4 regions of the Brumicola blandensis genome follow, and region 2 is predicted to be linked to each of the others. Evidence: predicted binding sites of a transcription regulator. Region 2 holds the regulator's gene; each other region holds the start of a gene.
The links. The regulator FNR, encoded in region 2, switches genes on or off when oxygen is low (the NO sensors DNR and NnrR bind a similar motif). The targets are predictions, from matches to a motif close to TTGATCTAGATCAA.
Positions count from the first base shown of each region.

Region 1: a site for FNR is predicted at 1,835-1,848, ahead of RM544_RS06330 (FeoA family protein). Genes of this name have one in related genera too.
Region 3: a site for FNR is predicted at 3,058-3,071, ahead of ccoG (cytochrome c oxidase accessory protein CcoG). Genes of this name have one in related genera too.
Region 4: a site for FNR is predicted at 2,095-2,108, ahead of RM544_RS14790 (high-potential iron-sulfur protein). Genes of this name have one in related genera too.

Region 1 is NZ_JAVRIE010000002.1:239,622-244,092, forward strand. Features, by position in the region: gene RM544_RS06315 (hypothetical protein) at 1-491, shown strand, start outside; gene RM544_RS06320 (energy transducer TonB) at 647-1,198, shown strand; gene RM544_RS06325 (DUF2141 domain-containing protein) at 1,307-1,753, shown strand; gene RM544_RS06330 (FeoA family protein) at 1,956-2,186, shown strand; gene feoB (ferrous iron transporter B) at 2,188-4,005, shown strand; gene nagA (N-acetylglucosamine-6-phosphate deacetylase) at 4,186-4,471, shown strand, end outside.
Region 2 is NZ_JAVRIE010000001.1:639,999-644,469, forward strand. Features, by position in the region: gene ttcA (tRNA 2-thiocytidine(32) synthetase TtcA) at 1-612, opposite strand, end outside; gene uspE (universal stress protein UspE) at 780-1,679, opposite strand; gene fnr (fumarate/nitrate reduction transcriptional regulator Fnr) at 1,779-2,516, opposite strand; gene RM544_RS02805 (sulfite exporter TauE/SafE family protein) at 2,544-3,215, opposite strand; gene ccoS (cbb3-type cytochrome oxidase assembly protein CcoS) at 3,212-3,451, opposite strand; gene RM544_RS02815 (heavy metal translocating P-type ATPase) at 3,461-4,471, opposite strand, start outside.
Region 3 is NZ_JAVRIE010000004.1:169,584-174,054, forward strand. Features, by position in the region: gene RM544_RS11210 (TonB-dependent receptor plug domain-containing protein) at 1-195, opposite strand, end outside; cobalamin riboswitch at 250-478, opposite strand; gene RM544_RS11215 (serine/threonine protein kinase) at 560-1,549, opposite strand; gene ccoG (cytochrome c oxidase accessory protein CcoG) at 1,542-2,981, opposite strand; gene RM544_RS11225 (hypothetical protein) at 3,250-3,603, shown strand; gene RM544_RS11230 (DUF3016 domain-containing protein) at 3,688-4,269, shown strand.
Region 4 is NZ_JAVRIE010000006.1:249,893-254,363, forward strand. Features, by position in the region: gene RM544_RS14785 (amidase) at 1-1,416, shown strand, start outside; gene RM544_RS14790 (high-potential iron-sulfur protein) at 1,614-1,907, opposite strand; gene RM544_RS14795 (flavin reductase family protein) at 2,233-2,904, opposite strand; gene RM544_RS14800 (zinc ribbon domain-containing protein) at 2,906-3,097, opposite strand; gene RM544_RS14805 (hypothetical protein) at 3,218-3,547, shown strand; gene RM544_RS14810 (hypothetical protein) at 3,577-4,299, opposite strand; gene RM544_RS14815 (hypothetical protein) at 4,331-4,471, opposite strand, start outside.

The DNA of each region.
Region 1 (4,471 bases), on a different contig from region 2:
ACTCTGATACAGCGCTTCAAGAGGGTATCGAAGACAAAGCGTTATTAATCGGTTTAGGAGTTAATTATCGCTCATCTTCTTTTATCACTTCGGCTAGCTTAGATTTTATTCTCTATGATGATAACGAAGAGTTTAGCCAACTCGTCGTTGGCGACGGCTTACTAAATGATGGCGACGTTTCTGTTGAATCATCGGATGCATCGGCCATCGGTTTTACACTGGCTTCTGGATATGAGTGGAAATTTGGCGAGAACGACCGTGCATCAGCTATTCTGCAAGGCGGTTTAACGGGAGTGTTCGGCTCTGAACGCTCGATTGCGAATTGCTCAGATTGCAGTACTGAAGATATCGATATTGATGGTGGTTTCTTCATCGGTGGAAAGCTCGGATATCACATGGAAAGCTTTTCTGTTGGTTTGAGCGCGCGTCAGTACCTTGGTGGAGATGGTCTATCAAATGTATTCGGCATTACCTTCGACACGAAATTTTAAAGCCTTACTAAGTCGCAATCCAGGCTCAAAAGCTAGATAACTTAAGCTTCTGAGCCCTTTTACTTTTTGACAACCAACATTGACAGCCAAGGGTTGTTGCACTATTGTCTAACGAAGGATCGTTTATTATTTAATCAATTCACAAGGAATTTAAAGTGAAAAATTTAGCCGTCATTTTTGCACTAGGATGTGCATCAACCTTAATAGCAACACAGTCTTTAGCTGCCTATGAATCTGCGGATTCTTCATATCATGAAAATTCAATTCCTACACAGAATAAGCCTGATGCTTGGGCTTCAGTAGAGCGAGACACACTTCGCTATCCAAGCAGAGCATCGAGCAATAGTACATCTGGATGTGCAACCGTGAAGTATATTGTAACACCATCAAATGAAGTTAAAGATGTTCGCGTTGTCAAAGCAACTGATAAAGGCTTCGCTCAGGCGGCCAAAAGAGCAATCGAAAAATGGGATTTTTCAAAGGTTGATGGAGCGTTTGTTGAGACGGATACGCCAAAGCAAACTCGATTCGAATTCTGCAAAGATGTGAGCACTGAAGCTTGCTTAGTCAAACAACAGTCCTACTGTGACGGCGATGACGTCATCGCGGCAGTGCACCGTTCAATTAATCCTGCAGACATTGGTAATACTCAACAACAAAAAAGCAGGGTTAATCGAGCGATGACCTTCGAGCAGAAATTTCAGTAGATCGCCAATAGCCCAAAAGTCATAAAAAAAGAAAAGTACCTCTGGCACATTCACCAAATTTGTCGTCGCGATATTCTAATCCTGTCAACTAACAACAGGAAACGACAAATGAAAACTTTAAATACTCTTTTACAAACAACTCTTTTAGCTTCAACTCTTATTTTTGGCGCAACAACAGTTCAAGCTAGTGAGCTAGAAGTTAACTTTATCGACATTGAGCGTCCAGTTGGTCAGCTTATGGTGGCAATCTATGACTCAGAAGAAGCTTACACCAACAAAACACAACCTTTGAAATACGCTACTGTGGAGGCCGATGCTGATACCGTCACTCTTAACTTTGACGGTCTTGCTGATGGCACTTACGCATTAATGCTTATCCATGACTTAAACAGTAATGGTCAAATGGATATCAATGCGATGGGTTTACCGCAAGATGGCTATGGCTTCAGTAACAATGTTGGCATGTATGGTCTACCACCATTCGACGCTGCTTCATTTGAGGTCAGAGAGTTTGCCAGTATCGACGTGATCGTGCGTAAGCCAGTCAACCTTTAATAAATCACTTTTTAAATAACAGGTAGCGAGTGCATACTCGCTACCTTTTTTCGTTTCAATTAATACTGTTGAATACTTTTATTGAGCTGTATCAAGCTTCTGTCTGGACATTTTTTTGTTTTGCTATAAACTTAAATGTAAATAAGAACTATTCCCATTAGAGGGTGGTTCGTTTAAAAACAGTAACTGAAGTGAGACTTGAATGACCGTTTGGGACATCCCCGCTAAAAAATCTGCCGCGATTAAATTGCTCAGTGCAAGCTTGCAAGAAGATGTTGCCATGCGATTGCACGAAATGGGCTTTGCCGAAGGCGAGCTTGTGACGTGTATCAAGCGTACAGCATTTAACGGGCCTACGGTCGTACAATTAGGCGATTGTGTTTACTCATTGGAGCAAAGTATTGCAAGTCATGTGCAAGTAAGCGCGTTATAAGATGCAAAAAATCATTCTCGTCGGCAAACCGAATTCCGGCAAAAGTCTACTTTTCAATCAACTCACAGGCCTCAAGCAAAAAGTAGCTAATTTTCCAGGTGTGACTGTTGAGCTTAAAACAGGTCGCTTCGACGACTTTGAGGTGGTTGATTTCCCTGGGACATACTCTTTAAAGTCTTTATCAAAAGACGAATCTATTGCCATTGATCAACTCCAGTTAGCAATGGCAGCGCCAGAAACATCAGTGATTTTGTGTAACCTTGATGCTACGCGTATGGAGCGCTCCTTGGTGTTTGCCTTGCAGGTACAGGCAATTGCCAAGGCGAATAACAAAGCAGTCGTTTTCACATTGAATATGATTGACGAACTCATACGCTTTAACCACTTCATCGATACAGAAAAGCTCAGTGAGAAGCTTGGCAGTCCAGTGTTTGCGATTTCAGCTAGAACGCTGATAGGTATTTCTGAGTTACAACATGGTCTAACAAAAATTGCATCAACACCGCAAGACTATTTGGTGAAAGAGACTGAAATCAAGCAGCTGAATGCGATGCAAGCCAGTAAAACCTTAGCGTCAGAGTTTGCGATACAAAGTGATATTGTTTTAAAAAGACAAAACAAGATTGACAGCTTGTTGCTTAACTCTGTTTTTGGCGGAATCACCTTTCTAGTCATCATGTTCTTTTTGTTCCAGAGTATTTTCACCTGGGCCGCGCCTCTGATGGATGCAACCGAGGCCGGAATCGGCGCGCTTGCAGGATTATTTACTCGCTTTATCGGAGAGGGGGTCGCCAATGATTTTGTCGTCGATGCCATTTTCGGTGGCTTAGGTGCATTTTTAGTATTTGTGCCACAAATTATGGTACTCACGCTGATAATTGGTTTGTTGGAAGATAGTGGGTATTTAGCTCGAGCAGCCTTGATATGCCACAAGCCCTTGAGTTTGTTTGGCTTATCAGGCCGCAGCTTTATTCCCTATTTATCAGGGCATGCGTGCGCTATTCCTGCTATTTTGGCTGCTCGAACCATTGAATCTCCACGCAAACGTTTTGTAACAATGATGACCGTACCACTAATGTCATGTTCAGCACGATTACCCGTCTATGCACTATTGATTGCGGTTCTTGTGCCGGATGTTCAATATTTAGGTGGTTGGGTTAACTTGCAGGGTGCAATGTTTTTCGTGTTGTACTTTTTCGGTATTTTGACAGCGCTCGTTGTTAGCGCTGTCTTAAATAAAATGACTGCGACGTCTGAGCAACACACCGATATGCCATTTATTCTAGAATTGCCTTCCTACCGTTTGCCGCACTGGCAGCCTCTGTTTTATAGGGTGCTGAACAGTGGTGTACAGTTCATCAAACGTGCTGCGCCAATTATTTTTGTTGTCTCTCTGGTGATTTGGGTTCTCGGTTACTTTCCAAATAATGGCGATTTACAAAACTCCTACCTAGCGACAATCGGTCAATTTGTTGAGCCTATCTTCGAGCCTCTTGGTATTGATTGGCGCTATGCGGTAGCGATTTTGGTCTCTTTTTTGGCTAGAGAGGTGTTCGTAGGTGTACTTGGAACGATGTTCAGCATTGAAAATGCGGATGAAAACATAGCTGGCTTAGCGGCAAACTTGCAAGCTGATGGTCTTACCCTTGCCTCAGGGATCGCACTAATGGCATTTTATGTGATTGCTCTGCAATGCGTCGCAACGGTCGCGACGCTCAAAGCCGAAACGGGCAAAAACCGTTATGCTTGGGGTGTGTTTGTTGCTTATGGTCTGCTTGCCTATGCGGTATCTTGGACTGTTTATACATTGATTGCATAGTGTTCAAAGATCGTCCAGTATTCGAATACACAGCTACGTTAACGGAATGACGCGAATCAAACTTATTTATTTTATTGCAGGTATTTTTTGTTCATTTTACTCGTAAGCTGGGCTCAACGATGTCGTGATCGCCAATGGAACTGAGTATGGCTATTATCTTAAAGGGGCAGTAGGAATAATATGATCAGTTATTATGCACATAAATTGTTGTACGACGGGAAGTTGCAAACGCATATGCTTCTGTCCGTTGACGATGGTGTCATTTCAGCGATAAAGCACTTAAATGCGCCGCCAGATAGCAACGCATATGATATTGAACTTGCTGGGCTGGTGAGTCCAGGGTTCATTGACACTCAAGTAAACGGTGGCGGCGGCGTATTGTTTAATCATGAGCAAAGTGTGCAGGCGCTCGAAACCATGATGAACGGGCATTCTCAGTTTGGTACAACAAGCATGCTACCAACCT
Region 2 (4,471 bases):
GTACTCTCGAATTGCAGCCAGTGAAGCGATATCTTTCTCGCGGCAGTAGGCTAGAGGGCGAATGACGATGTTGCGCTTATCATCTGATAAGAGCTTTGGTGGCATGGATTTTAGCTTGGCACCATAGAACATGTTTAAAAAGGTTGTTTCCACCATATCATCCATGTGATGACCCAAGGCGATTTTAGTCGCGCCAATTTTTTCAGCGAAGGAATATAAACTTCCGCGCCTTAAACGTGAACACAATCCACATGTGGTTTTTCCATCTTCTATTTTGGACTTAACAACAGAGTAGGTGTCTTTATCGATAATATAATAAGGAATATTTTTCTGTTCCAAATAACTCGGTAGAATATCCTCTGGAAAACCGGGTTGCTTTTGGTCCAAGTTAACGGCGATAACCTCAAAATTAATCGGGGCTGATTGCTGTAAACTAAGCAAAATGTCCAACATCACAAAGCTGTCCTTGCCACCACTAATGGCAGCCATAACAACATCACCATCTTCAATCATCTGATAGTCTGCTATCGCTTTGCCCACATTTCTGCGAATGCGCTTTACGAGTTTGTCATTGTTATATTTTTGCTTAGGTAAGTTTGAAGTTTGAACCACTGTGTATGCCTGTGAATGTGCCGACCTATAAAAGTATGGATGATGCTCGCATACCTAATCTTTGGCGCACATTTTAAAGCTTGTTGTCTGGGTAAGCAAACAAGGAATGAAAAGAGATGCCCGATTTAGGCATCTCTTTGGTTTTGTGTAAAAACGAGGGTGTTTGTTTATGGCTTTATGATGAGCGTGTCACAATTAACCGCATCGATAATCATTTCTGCAGTATTCCCCAACAGGGCTGCTGAAATACCTCTTCGCCCAACAGATCCTATTATCAGTAAATCTGCGTCCAGTTCATTACTTAGCTTAGGAATAACATCTTCAGGCAAGCCCTCTAGTACATGCATCGTAGCATCCTGAAGGGAATGAGTCGTGGCTAGCTCATTCAACTTATTCGTATGTCTTTCTTGTACTGAACGATTGTAAACTTCTGGCGCAAAATTCGGGACTTCCACGGCAATGTGCACAGGCGCGCCAGCATAAGAATTGGCCAAGTGAAGTGTTGAGTTCGTCAATTTAGCTAGCTCATTTCCTGTTTCAGCGATTTTATCACTCAAGCTTATATGCTGATCATCTTTAGCTGAAACACCAATAGAAGCAAGGACTTTACCATTATTTGTCCATTCATGATCTTTGACCAAAAGCACATCAACAGGCGCGTTGCGCAAAATATGCCAATCATTCGGTGTGAAAATACTAGATGCTAACATGCCATGCTTCTTAGTGGATTTCACAATCAGGTCACATGATTCTTCCTGGCAAGTTTCCACCACGGATTCATGCAACTTCTTTTGCCATTTAATCTTGGTGCTAATGTTAACGTCAGTAGTTAGTTCCTTTAGCAGGGCAGTTAGGTTAAGCGATTCATGTTCTAACATTGCCTGTTTCATTTCGTAGCGTTCGTCGCTTGTGAGGATCGCGGCCATGTCATATGACTTATCGTAAATTGAGGATAGGGCAACGACGCTAGCACCGGTTTTTTCAGCAAGGAAAATAGCTCGATTGAGTGAAGGTTGTTGTTTTGTGCTTGGGTCAATGACAGCTAAAATTTTGCTACAAGTAAACATAGTGTTCTCCAGAACGTTGTTATCTATGTATATTGTAGATATTTATGGGCAATGTGCTAGTAACCACATTGCCCCAGATCAAGTTTGCGAATAATAAACTTAACAAACTTGGGTAAAGTTTATTTCCATATCGGGAAGGCGTTGCTTTATGCCGTCGAAATCACTAATAGTGATTAACTTGCCATCAACCTTAATCAGATCTTCTTTTTGGAATCGGGTTAGCAAGCGGCTAATAGTCTCAACCGTCAAGCCCAAATAATTACCAATTTCATTACGCGTCATCGATAAATTGAATTGCTTGGCGGAAAAGCCTCGTTCTTCAAATCGCTGAGATAAGTGACTTAAAAAGTGAAGAAGACGCTCTTCTGCGCTTCTTTTACTGAGTAACATCATCAAATCGTGGTCGTGTTTGATTTCAGCACTCATGAAACGCATGATTTGTTGTCTTAGTTTTGGAAATCTGACTGACATCTCATCTAAGGTCTCGTAAGGCAGTTCGCACACCATTGCAGTTTCTAACGCTTGGGTATAACTGCCATGCTTATCGTCTTTCAATGCGTCGAATCCGATAATATCGCCAGGGAAGTGGAACCCAATAATCTGCTCAACACCGTCTTTATCACTAACATAAGATTTAAATGAACCTGAACGTACGGCATATAATGAATGGAATTTGTCACCATAACGGACTAATTTATCGTTTTTATGAAGGGGTTTTTTTCGCTCAATGATATCGTCCAAGGTATCAAGTTCATTTTTGTTTAAACTAACCGGTAAACACAAATGACTAAAGCTACAACTTTGGCAGTGAATTGAGAGTTCTGGACCTTTTGCCATGACTTACTCTTTTTGATGATTTTCAGATCAATTATTACCTGTAACAAGGTCGTAGGTCAAGATCAAAGAAAACGCAAGTAGTAGAATAGCAATCATTTTTCGAGTGTATTTATGTTGAAAAATGGGCAGTAAGAAACCTGCACCAAGGCTAGTTGCCATGACCGCAGGTAGCGTCCCCAAGCCAAAGAACAACATCATCGAAGCGCCTTGATAAACACTTTCGCTTGCCAATGACCAACTGAGCATGGAGTAGACTAAACCACAAGGCAGCCAACCCCAAATCATCCCGTAAGCTATTGTGTATAATGGGTTTTTAAATGGGATAAGCTTTTTACCAATCGGGGAAATATGTCGCCAAAGATGGCTTCCCAGGCGTTCTAGTGCTGAAAGGCCTTTGTACCAATCACTGATATAAAGTGCCAGCAACACCATAAACACGATGCTAATTATTTGAAATATTGGGAACGCGTTATTCGCACTGGTGCTTATTATGCTGCCAATATACCCTGTTAACGCGCCAGCTGCGGTATAACTCAATATACGACCAATGTTGTAGGCACAGATATAGGTGAGTTGTGAAACGTTTTTCGGAATAGCAAAGGTGAAAGCACTAGCAATACCGCCACACATGCCTATGCAGTGTACCCCCCCAGCAAGCCCAATTAAAAATGCACTTAATAGATTGAAATCGGGATTCAACGCTTTGGTTCTTTTTTGTCTTTAGCTAATTCAGCCTGTTGTTCGTTCGCGTTGCTATCCGCTGCGTCATTCGTCTTTTCAGCACTTTCTGACTTGATATCGTCATCAAATAGAATGCTGTACCCTTGACGATCTAAGTCTTCAAACTGATTACTTTTTACTGCCCAAAAGAATACACCGATAGCAATTCCGACGATGATAATGGCTAATGGGATCAATACATAAATGATACTCACGGCTTCTTCCTAGCTGTTGCGCATTAAACGCGTGGAATTATACACCACTATAATAGAACTTATCGACATCCCTAGAGCCGCCATCCAAGGTGTTAGAAATCCACCAATGGCAAAAGGTAATACAAGTATGTTGTATGACAGCGCCCACGCAATATTCTGCTTAATCTTTCGCTTAGTACGTTTGGCCATATTGATGACATGTAATAGAGAGGCTAAGTCTTGATTCAATAAAATAACATCAGCCGCATTTTTAGCCAGATCAGATGCATTTCCCACCGCGACGCTAACATCTGACACTGCTAAAACAGGTGCATCATTAATACCATCACCCAGCATTAATACACTGCGCCCATTTGCTTGAAGTTGTTTTATGTACATCAGTTTTTGTTCAGGTGCTTGTTCAGCCACGGTATTTTTAATATTTAGGCTGTTAGCGACATGTGTCACATTCTGTAAGGTATCACCACTTAATATTGTTTGCTCGTAGGGAGCTAAGGCTTTGATGACGTCTACCACATCTTCTTTTAACTTATCTCTTAACCAGAATGCTGAGACAAGTGTGTCGTTTTCACTCAGGAGTACGTTTGCCCCCTGAAGTTCATTTCGTTGTTGTTCACTGAGCGCTTCGGCCGGAATCTTCCCTAGAATGTAATTCGGAGAGCCGATATGGTATTGATTTTTTCCAATTTTACAATTTAAGCCTTTACCTATGACTACTTGCAAATCATCCACGGCGAATAAATCAGTCTGCGTTTCTAATGATCCGAATGCCTTAGCAATAGGGTGCTCAGACTGCAACTCTATACTTTTTGCGATGCTTCGATATTTATCGATTGACGCTGATTCGTTATCAGCAAACCAAGACTTGTCTATTGTGAATTCACCATGGGTTAATGTACCTGTTTTATCAAATACAATGTCGGTAACTTCAGTAAGCTGCTCAAGAGCGTCAGCTCGTTTAAGCAAAATACCTTGCTTGTTTAACCTAGCCATTGCGCATGTAAGGGCAGATGGCGTCGC
Region 3 (4,471 bases), on a different contig from region 2:
CTCCACAACAGTGCTCGCTCCGGATGCTTTGATTGTGTCTTCGTCTAAGAAGGACACCGAGCCGGCTAAAGTACGTTTGTCGATTGCTGCTCGTGAACCAAGCACACTAATGGTTTCAAGATCATTGTTAGATTGTGAATAAACAGTAGGACTCGCAGCGATGAAAGCTGCTAAAAAAGATAGTTTTATTTTCATTTTAAATATGGACTCTGTGAATGCTCCACCCGAGCATGTCAAATAGGAAAGGTCGAAACCTCGCTTATCAAGGCCGGTATCCGGGCTCACACAATCATTTCAAAACCTTCCCATGCAAAAAGAGGCACAGTGGTTGACGTCGTTATTCACGATGAATGAAAAGTGGAAAAGTGGACTCTTCCTGTGTTTACCGTTGCGGGGGCAGCGCTAGATTCTCACCAGCTTCCCGTTTAACTCATAGTTTGAAAATTCAGCTATGAGCACCTTGAACGTGGCGAATTATAAATGGATTCAAGCATTTGTGTAGCGTTATTCCGATATTTTTAGCTATGACATATAGCGAGTTCGCAGAGATTACCGACGCTTACAATTTGATAGGCTCTTCGTGCAACGCCGAATATTGCTCTTTCAAGGCTAAAATTTGATTTTCCCAATATTTATCCTCAGCGAACCAAGGGAATGCCTGAGGAAACGCGGGGTCTTCCCATCGTAGGCTAAGCCATGCCATGTAATGGACCATACGCATAGCGCGTAAAGGTTCGATTAACTTTAGCTCTTTAACATCGAAGGGCTGAAATTCTTCATAAGCTTCAACGAGTGTGTCCAACTGTATGAATTGCTGTTGTCTATCACCGGAAAGCATCATCCATAAGTCCTGAACCGCGGGGCCCATGCGACAATCATCCAGATCGACAAAGGTAGGCCCATCACGCCAGAGGATATTACCCGGATGCAAGTCGCCATGTAGTCTGATGTTTTTGTATGAGCCAGTAAATCGAGTTTTGGTTTCTTTAATGACCATATCTAAAATAGTATGAAACGCTGTTTGCAGGTGGTGAGGAAGCAAACTACCATTTTCTAATACGGTTTTAGGTGTGTCCAAGTAAGTCTGGACATCCATTGCGGGTCTAGTCTCGAATGACGACGATTGAGCAACTCGATGTATTCGGCCGATAAACCTGCCCATCCATTCAAGTTGGTCGAGGTTATCTACTTCAAACTGTCGACCACCGACAGAAGGAAATAGAGCGAATCGATAACCTTCATGCTCATGAAGGGTGTGTCCCGTTTGCGGAGCGTCGATATGAGACAAGCGCAAAGGCGCAACGACGGGGACTTCTTGCTCATGTAACTCGATTGAGAAGTCGTGTTCCTCTTGGATCTGGGTATTGGTCCAACGTTGAGGCCGGTAAAACTTCACAACATAACGTTGTTTGTCTTCACCTATGAATTGGTACACTCTATTTTCGTAGCTGTTGAGTGCTAAAAGCCCAGATTCGGCGCGCACACCCAAGGTTTCAATGGCATCCAGAATTAAATCTGGATGCAGACCTGCAAAGGTAAAGTCAGACATCAGTGAATATAAATTTAGTAGTTTCTTCTATTTTGATTATTTCACCATTTTCATCTTGTGTCTGTACATGAAATTTAAATTCGGTTATTTCTTCTGTCAGTGCATAGGGGTCACTGGTGACGCTGATCGGAAGTGTATAAACCTCACCTCCTCGCACTTGCACTTCGGATACGCCAACATAGTTGCCACTTTCCAAGCCACTGATACTGACTTTAAAAGTACGGTCCTGTTGTGATTTGTTAAGCAACTTCAGTGTATAAACGTTTTCTATAAGCCCTTGGTTTGTCTCACGATATAATGAATTTCGGTCTTTAATGATGTCGATTTCTAAGGGGACACGAGAGTAAATATCAAACACAAGCAAACTCGTCATAACAAGCAGAACAACCGCATAACCAATCAACTTGGGCCTAACTATCTTAGTGGTTCCGCCCGCCAGTTGGTGTTCTGATGTGAAGCTAATAAGGCCTTTATCATAACCCATCTTATCCATAACGCCGTTGCACGCATCTACGCAAGCGCCGCAGTTAATGCATTCGTATTGCAAACCATTTCGAATATCAATGCCTGTTGGGCAGACTTGAACACAGAGGTTACAGTCAATACAATCGCCAAGCCCTTTTTCTTGAAGTTGTTCTTGTGTCACTTTACGTGAGCGTGGTCCGCGCTTCTCGCCTCGTTCAGGGTTGTATGCAACAGTGAATGTATCTTTATCAAACATCGCTGATTGAAAACGTGCGTATGGGCACATGTGTGTGCACATAATTTCACGCATGTATCCAGCATTGCCATATGTACATACAGTGAAAAAGATGACGGAGAAACCAGCCCAGAAACTGACGTCAAAAGTGAAGAAGTCAACGAATAGGCTATCGATAGGTGTGAAGTAGCCTACGAAGGTGATGGATGTTAATAAGGCAACGCTTACCCAAGAGAAGTGCTTCAAGGTTTTACGGAAGAATTTGTCAGCGTCCATTTTCCGTTGGTCCAACTTCATTCTCTTATTTCGGCTACCCTCGATTTTTTCTTCAAACCAAATGTAGATAAAGGTCCAAGTTGTTTGTGGACACATAAACCCACACCACACGCGCCCAGCAAAAGTAGTGATAAAAAATAGAGCAAATGCGGAGACAATAAAAATATACGCAAGAATAGTCAGGTCTTGCGGCCAAAGTGTCATTGCAAAAATATTGAAACGTTGTTCTCCAATATCTAACAATACGGCTTGATTGCCGTTGTATTGAAGCCAAGGAATAAGCGCGAATACGCCTAGAAAGATCAAACCGAAGAAGCGTCGAATATTCTCCAGCATGCCTTCGACAGCTCTCACATAGATCCTGCTACGAGCTGGGTATGCTGATGAGTCACCACTATTTGAGGGTTTATGAATTTTTACCGGAGTGACGTCTTTGATATCAATTTTTTCGTTCATTAAGAACTCCGCGTGGGAAATGAAGAAGATACATAAATTTTAGGCTGACAGTATATCAAGAAGACGCAAGCAAATGTTAATTCAGATCAAATAAGAACAGTCTTTTCTTAAAGATTTTGTAAGCTTATATTTGAGCCATTTAGGTATACTTCAGGAAAACATACTAGCGTATTGTGGGAAATCATTGTATTTAACGTATGAATATCTATTATGTACTTAGGAATTTACTATCAACAATTAAGTACGCGTCTAAGGATCTACAGTTAATATGTGGCGAACATTTGTCATCATGATTGAAATAATTATATTAATCATTGTATTAAGGACGTCCTTTGTTCAATATTTCCTTTCTGACATCCAACAAACGGTGCTTGGTTGGATAGAAAACGTCGCTGAAATTCCTGAACAGCAGTCATTAGCTACGATACGCGAACGGTTTTTTCACAATAATATGTCTTTACAACCGCACCAAACGGATTATGTGGTGTTGATTACCGACTCAAAAGAGTCGCTAACCAAATTCAATGAGCGTTATTGTAAAAATAATGACAAGAATCCATTCATTTACGGCGCGAATCTGAACCGCCTGTGCGGTCACATTAAAGACAGCAAACTTTTCTAAATCTCAGGTCATTATTGAACCTAAACTTGATCTACGATGTCGTAGTAGTATATTTATTGAACAAGTTATGCGAAGGAGTGATAAATGAAATCAGTTAAATTTGGTCTAACATTATCAATTTTTATCTTTTCTGTGTCAGTACTATCTCAAGATATTAAAGAGCAAGAAGCTGATAAGGAAGCTGAGACAAAAGGTCCAGTTACTATAGAGTGGGTTAACCCTGAAGACTTCAGAGATGTTCGCCATCCGAGTGTATCAAGAGCGAAATACCGAGAGCGAGTGTTTGCGAAGTTAGAATCTCATTTCGACAAACTCGCTGAAGACCTTCCTGAGGGGTATCACTTGGCTCTTAAAGTAACCAACCTTGATATGGCTGGAGAAGTGCAAACAGCCACCCAAGCAGGCCTGATTGGTATGCATCATAGAGCTTCTGCAGGTTTTCAGGAATATAGAATAATGCGTGACATCGATATTCCTAGAATGACCTTTAGTTTTGAATTGAAAGATGCGGACGGAAAAGTAGTGCAATCAGAAGAAGTTAAGCTGAAAGATGTAGGCTTTCTAAACCGCACATCAACACGCTTCAAAAATAGACCATTGAAATATGAAAAAGCGATGGTATCTCGTTGGTTTAAAGAAACCTTTCTAGCTGAATCAGAAGCTTAATAATGGTAAATCCGGTGAAGGCTCAGTTTTTCGTCGGAACAACAGACACGTAATTTATGAAGAGCGCACCTTGCGCTCTTTTTTATTGAATTTTATTTTTCTGTTTATTAATTAAACAGGTTCTTTGAGAGCAGCTGGAAAACTGAATAACCATTTTTGTTCAGTATTTTATTTTTTTGCCGCAGAAGTTGAGTAGATTCAA
Region 4 (4,471 bases), on a different contig from region 2:
AAGGGACCAAAAGTACAAGCAGTACTATCCTTAAACCCAAACGCGCTAGCTGAAGCCAAACAGAAAGACAAAGATCGAGCTGAAGGCAATGCTTTAGGTAAGTTACATGGTATACCCGTGCTGGTAAAAGACAACGTGGAAACCAGCGAACTGCCAACAACCGCCGGTGCGATTGTGTTAGCTAATAATATGACCGAGCGTGACGCGCCCATTATCGCCAAACTCAAAGCCGAGGGTGCGATCATTTTAGGTAAAACAAATTTATCTCAATGGGCTAACTTCCGCTCAAACGACTCGGTCAGCGGCTGGAGTGCGTTAGGTGGCCAAACAAGAAACCCGCATAGCTTGGACAGAACACCTTGCGGTTCATCATCTGGTTCAGGCGCGGCAATCGCTGCGCAATTCGCCTCCTTGGCAATTGGTACTGAAACCAACGGTTCCATTATTTGCCCAACTGCCATGAACGGCATTGCGGGTGTCAAACCGACTGTTGGCTTGTTATCTCGCACACATATCGTACCTATTTCTGTGACGCAAGACACTGCAGGACCAATGACAAGAAGTATTGAAGATGCCGCACTAATGCTGTCAGTTATGGCTGGAAGCGATCCTATGGACTCGTACACGAAAGAAGCCGACTTGCACGCTAAAGATTATTTAAACGAACTAGGGAAAACCCTCAAAGGCAAGCGAATAGGCGTATTTAAAGCCGTGCAGGGTGACCATCCAGAAATCATTGAAGCCTTTGAAAATGCTCAGCAGATCATGAAAGGCTATGGTGTTGAACTGGTTATGATTGAAGCGTTCGAAACACCCGAAGGATTCTGGGGAAAGGCACTAGATCTTTTACTGATCGAATTCAAACACGAGCTAAATGCATATTTGGCTAACAGTGCACAAGCGGTGACTACACGCACATTAGCAGATGTAATGAAGTTCAATGACAGTAGTGAAAGAGAGCTCGCTATCTTCGACCAAAGCTTGTTTGTTCAGGCAGAAGCAAAGAATGGTTATGATGACGACTATAAAGAAATCAAAGAATTCTTAAGAGTCTCAACACAAGACAATGGCATCGACAAGCTTCTGAAGGACCACAATGTAGACGCTATCATGATGCCGAGTCAAACACCGGCCTTCTTGATTGACCCCGTTTATGGTGACAGCTTTCCTGGAGGATTTGCTGGAGCGGGTTGGTTAGCCGCTATTGCGGGCTACCCTCAAGTGAGTGTTCCGATGGGCGACATGAAAGGTTTACCCATTAATTTAAGCTTCATGGGCACTGCTTGGGATGAAGCATTGCTATTAAACTTGGCCTACCACTATGAAAAAGCAAATAAAGCGATTCTCAAACCAAGTTTTGCAAATGGCGCTTATGAACATAAGCACTTTAAAGACGCTATGCGCCCAATAAAATAACAAAAAAGGGGTCAGTGTTAATTATTTTTTCGCGGTTTGTTCAGGTCCTTAATAATATAAACCTTCAAATGGCATGGATGCCATTTGGGAGCGGGCAGGATGCCGAAAAGCGTGTTTATATTATTAAGGGCCTGTGCAAATCAGAAAGAAAAAATAATTAACTCTGACCCCTTTTTTACTTTTTTAGTAAAACTATCTTATGATGGCTTTAATGCCCAAGCTGAGCAGTAGCCATTTGCATTCACAAGCTTACCTGGGAATGCACCACATGGACGCCATTCTTGACCATCTTCACCTTGAATCAATAGGCAGTTTGAACACTTCTTGCCTTCAACTTCAGACTTATGAACGTATTTAAGCGCCATAGCTGTCGGATCATCTAGTTTTAGCTTTTCTTGCGCGTTGGCATTTAATGCAACGCCACCCAATGTAAGGCCGATTAGAGTAGAGCCTGATAATTTTAAAAAGTCGCGACGATTAACGTTATTCATAATGCGTTTCCCAATTTGTAGACGAAAATAAAAATGATTCTCTTTTACACTGGCCCTTAAACGAAAAAAACTCGCCAAAAAATGACGAGTTTGCAAAGGGTGGTGCTTTTAATGTTTACCACTATTGATACTTATACCGAAAGTTTTTGGATCCATCTACAAAAACTATTCAAAAAATTAACTTTATTTGATCTAGCTTAAACTAGTATTTACTCATCGCGGCTAGATTGGTCATCCATTGGTAACTTAACCAAAATCCATACAATCACAGCAACAGCAACGATTGCAATACCGCAAACAATCAATAATTGGTCTAAATTCGGGATCATGAGTTCTCTCTAGCTTTTCCAGTTTTTATATCTAGGTGATGTAAGTTTTCATTTGGTTTTGCATAACTAAAGCGCCCCAAACGAGAAGTGGTATGATAAGAATCAAGACCTGATACAGCAACAGACTGGGCTGATTCAATATCCACATAGCCATCTTGACTGACCCACGTTTCGTTCAGAATCACTTCAACGACTTGCCCAATGACTAATTCAGTTTGATTGATTGCGAGTACCTGAATATCTTGCACCTGCATACCCAACTTGATTTGAGCTTCAAGTACATAGGGCGCTTTCACCTGTTCACTCATTTGTGGGCTTAAGCCAAGTGGTTCAAACTCACTCACATCAGAATCAAAACGGGCAGATGTATGATGCGCTTTTTCAACTAAGTCGGTGCAAATATGATTGATTGTATATTCACCGCTATCTTTAATATTTTGCAAGGTATCACGCGGTACCGAATGCGGTCGCATTATCATGCCGAGCAAGGGAGGATGGGCCCCAACATGGAAGACCGAACTCACGACAGCCAGGTTATCGATACCGTGTTTATCGGTGGTACCAATTAAGTTGCCACTTTTAAACCCTGAAAGTGAATTGATAAAATTTGCTCGCACTCGTTGCGGCATATTTTCAATGTCACTGGCGTTGAAAGCTTTTATCGTCATTTTATTCGTCATCTCGTTTGGCAATGATTTCAATACCAAAGCCGTTGTCTATTATGCTTAGCTCTATAGGTGAGCAACAAATCTGACAATCTACAATTTGCTGCTGACCCACATCATTTTGTTCGTCTATCTCTAGATCGTTATACGTCATACAGTAAGGGCACTCAAACGTGGCTGCACTGGTTAAACTCATACGAACTACCTATACAAATTTACGTGTTTGATATTACTACGAGATGAATGCGTTTTAGGACGTGCAAAAACTAAAATGTTTTTCAAAATCGTAATCGTCACATATAACGTAACTTAAAATATGGAAAATAGAAGCCGAAGCCAAACCCGCAAATATCCTCGCCGAAGTAGTTTAGGCGAATGTCCCCTGTGTCATCGACGAACGCACCTGACCTTCCATCACTTGATCCCAAAAAAGATGCATCGACGCAACTATTTCAAAAAACACTACAGCAAAGCCGAGCTAGCTCAGGGCATCGATATTTGTAGACAGTGCCACAACGGATTACATCGACGCTTCAGCGAGATGGAGTTAGCCAAACACCTCAACAGCCTCTCGCTAATACAAGATAATCCAGAGCTGACCGAATATTTTGAATGGGTAGCGAAGCAGAAAATTCAGGTTGGTTGATTGTTCTCCCTGGTCTCACGCCATGACGCTTAGGTCGTTGGTACATCAATATCAATCTTTGTCTTAGCACCGCTAACCAAGTCATAAAGAGTTGCTTCTTTTTTCTCGTCAACCATTCGGATAACAAGTAAGACATTGTGATCAACAATTTCATAATTTTCGATATCTGAAAAAACGGTGGTGACATTTCTGCCGTCATAATCACTCGCCAATAGATCGATACTATCTTTGCGGTTCAGTTGCTTGTCTTTATTCGTATCGTCTTTCACAACGGTAAAGAGGTGTTTATCTAACTTGAATTGGCGATTGTAAGAGTCAATGTCTACCGTATCGTTAAGAAAAGTGTAATCGAGAATCAGGGAATTTTTGTCGAGTAAGGTTCTTTTATAACTGGCGCCTGTGAATAAGAAATTAACAGTTTCTAGATCCTCATAACCTCCGAAGCTGTTACTCATCATAGCTAACGGTTTTCTTAAATTGCTGACTTCTTTATCTTCTCTTGCGAGCCTGTTTGAACTTACCCTGAAAAGGAACACATCCTTATATTTGTTAACGAAACTTGTTTGGAGCTCGATAGGATATTCTTCCAATTCAGTTTCATCGACAAGTGCTATTGAATTGTGTTTTTGATAATCACTTTTGAAGATTTCTTTGGCGAGTTGATAGGCAAAAAAACCGACTATAATGATTAGCCCAGTAAATAATAGATATTGATTGGCTGTTTTAACGAAGTTGTTGATGCCATTTTTCATATATAATTAATCCCTTAATTCAGACATTGCCTTACAAGAGTGTAAACCCCTGCGGTGCTTTGGGTTGCTCGAAACGGTAGAGATTGACGTAAATGACAGCCGGTTTTTTCTGGCCCTCATAGGTAAGCTCATAACGATCTAGTAAACCACCACCGAGAGGCAAAGATGCATC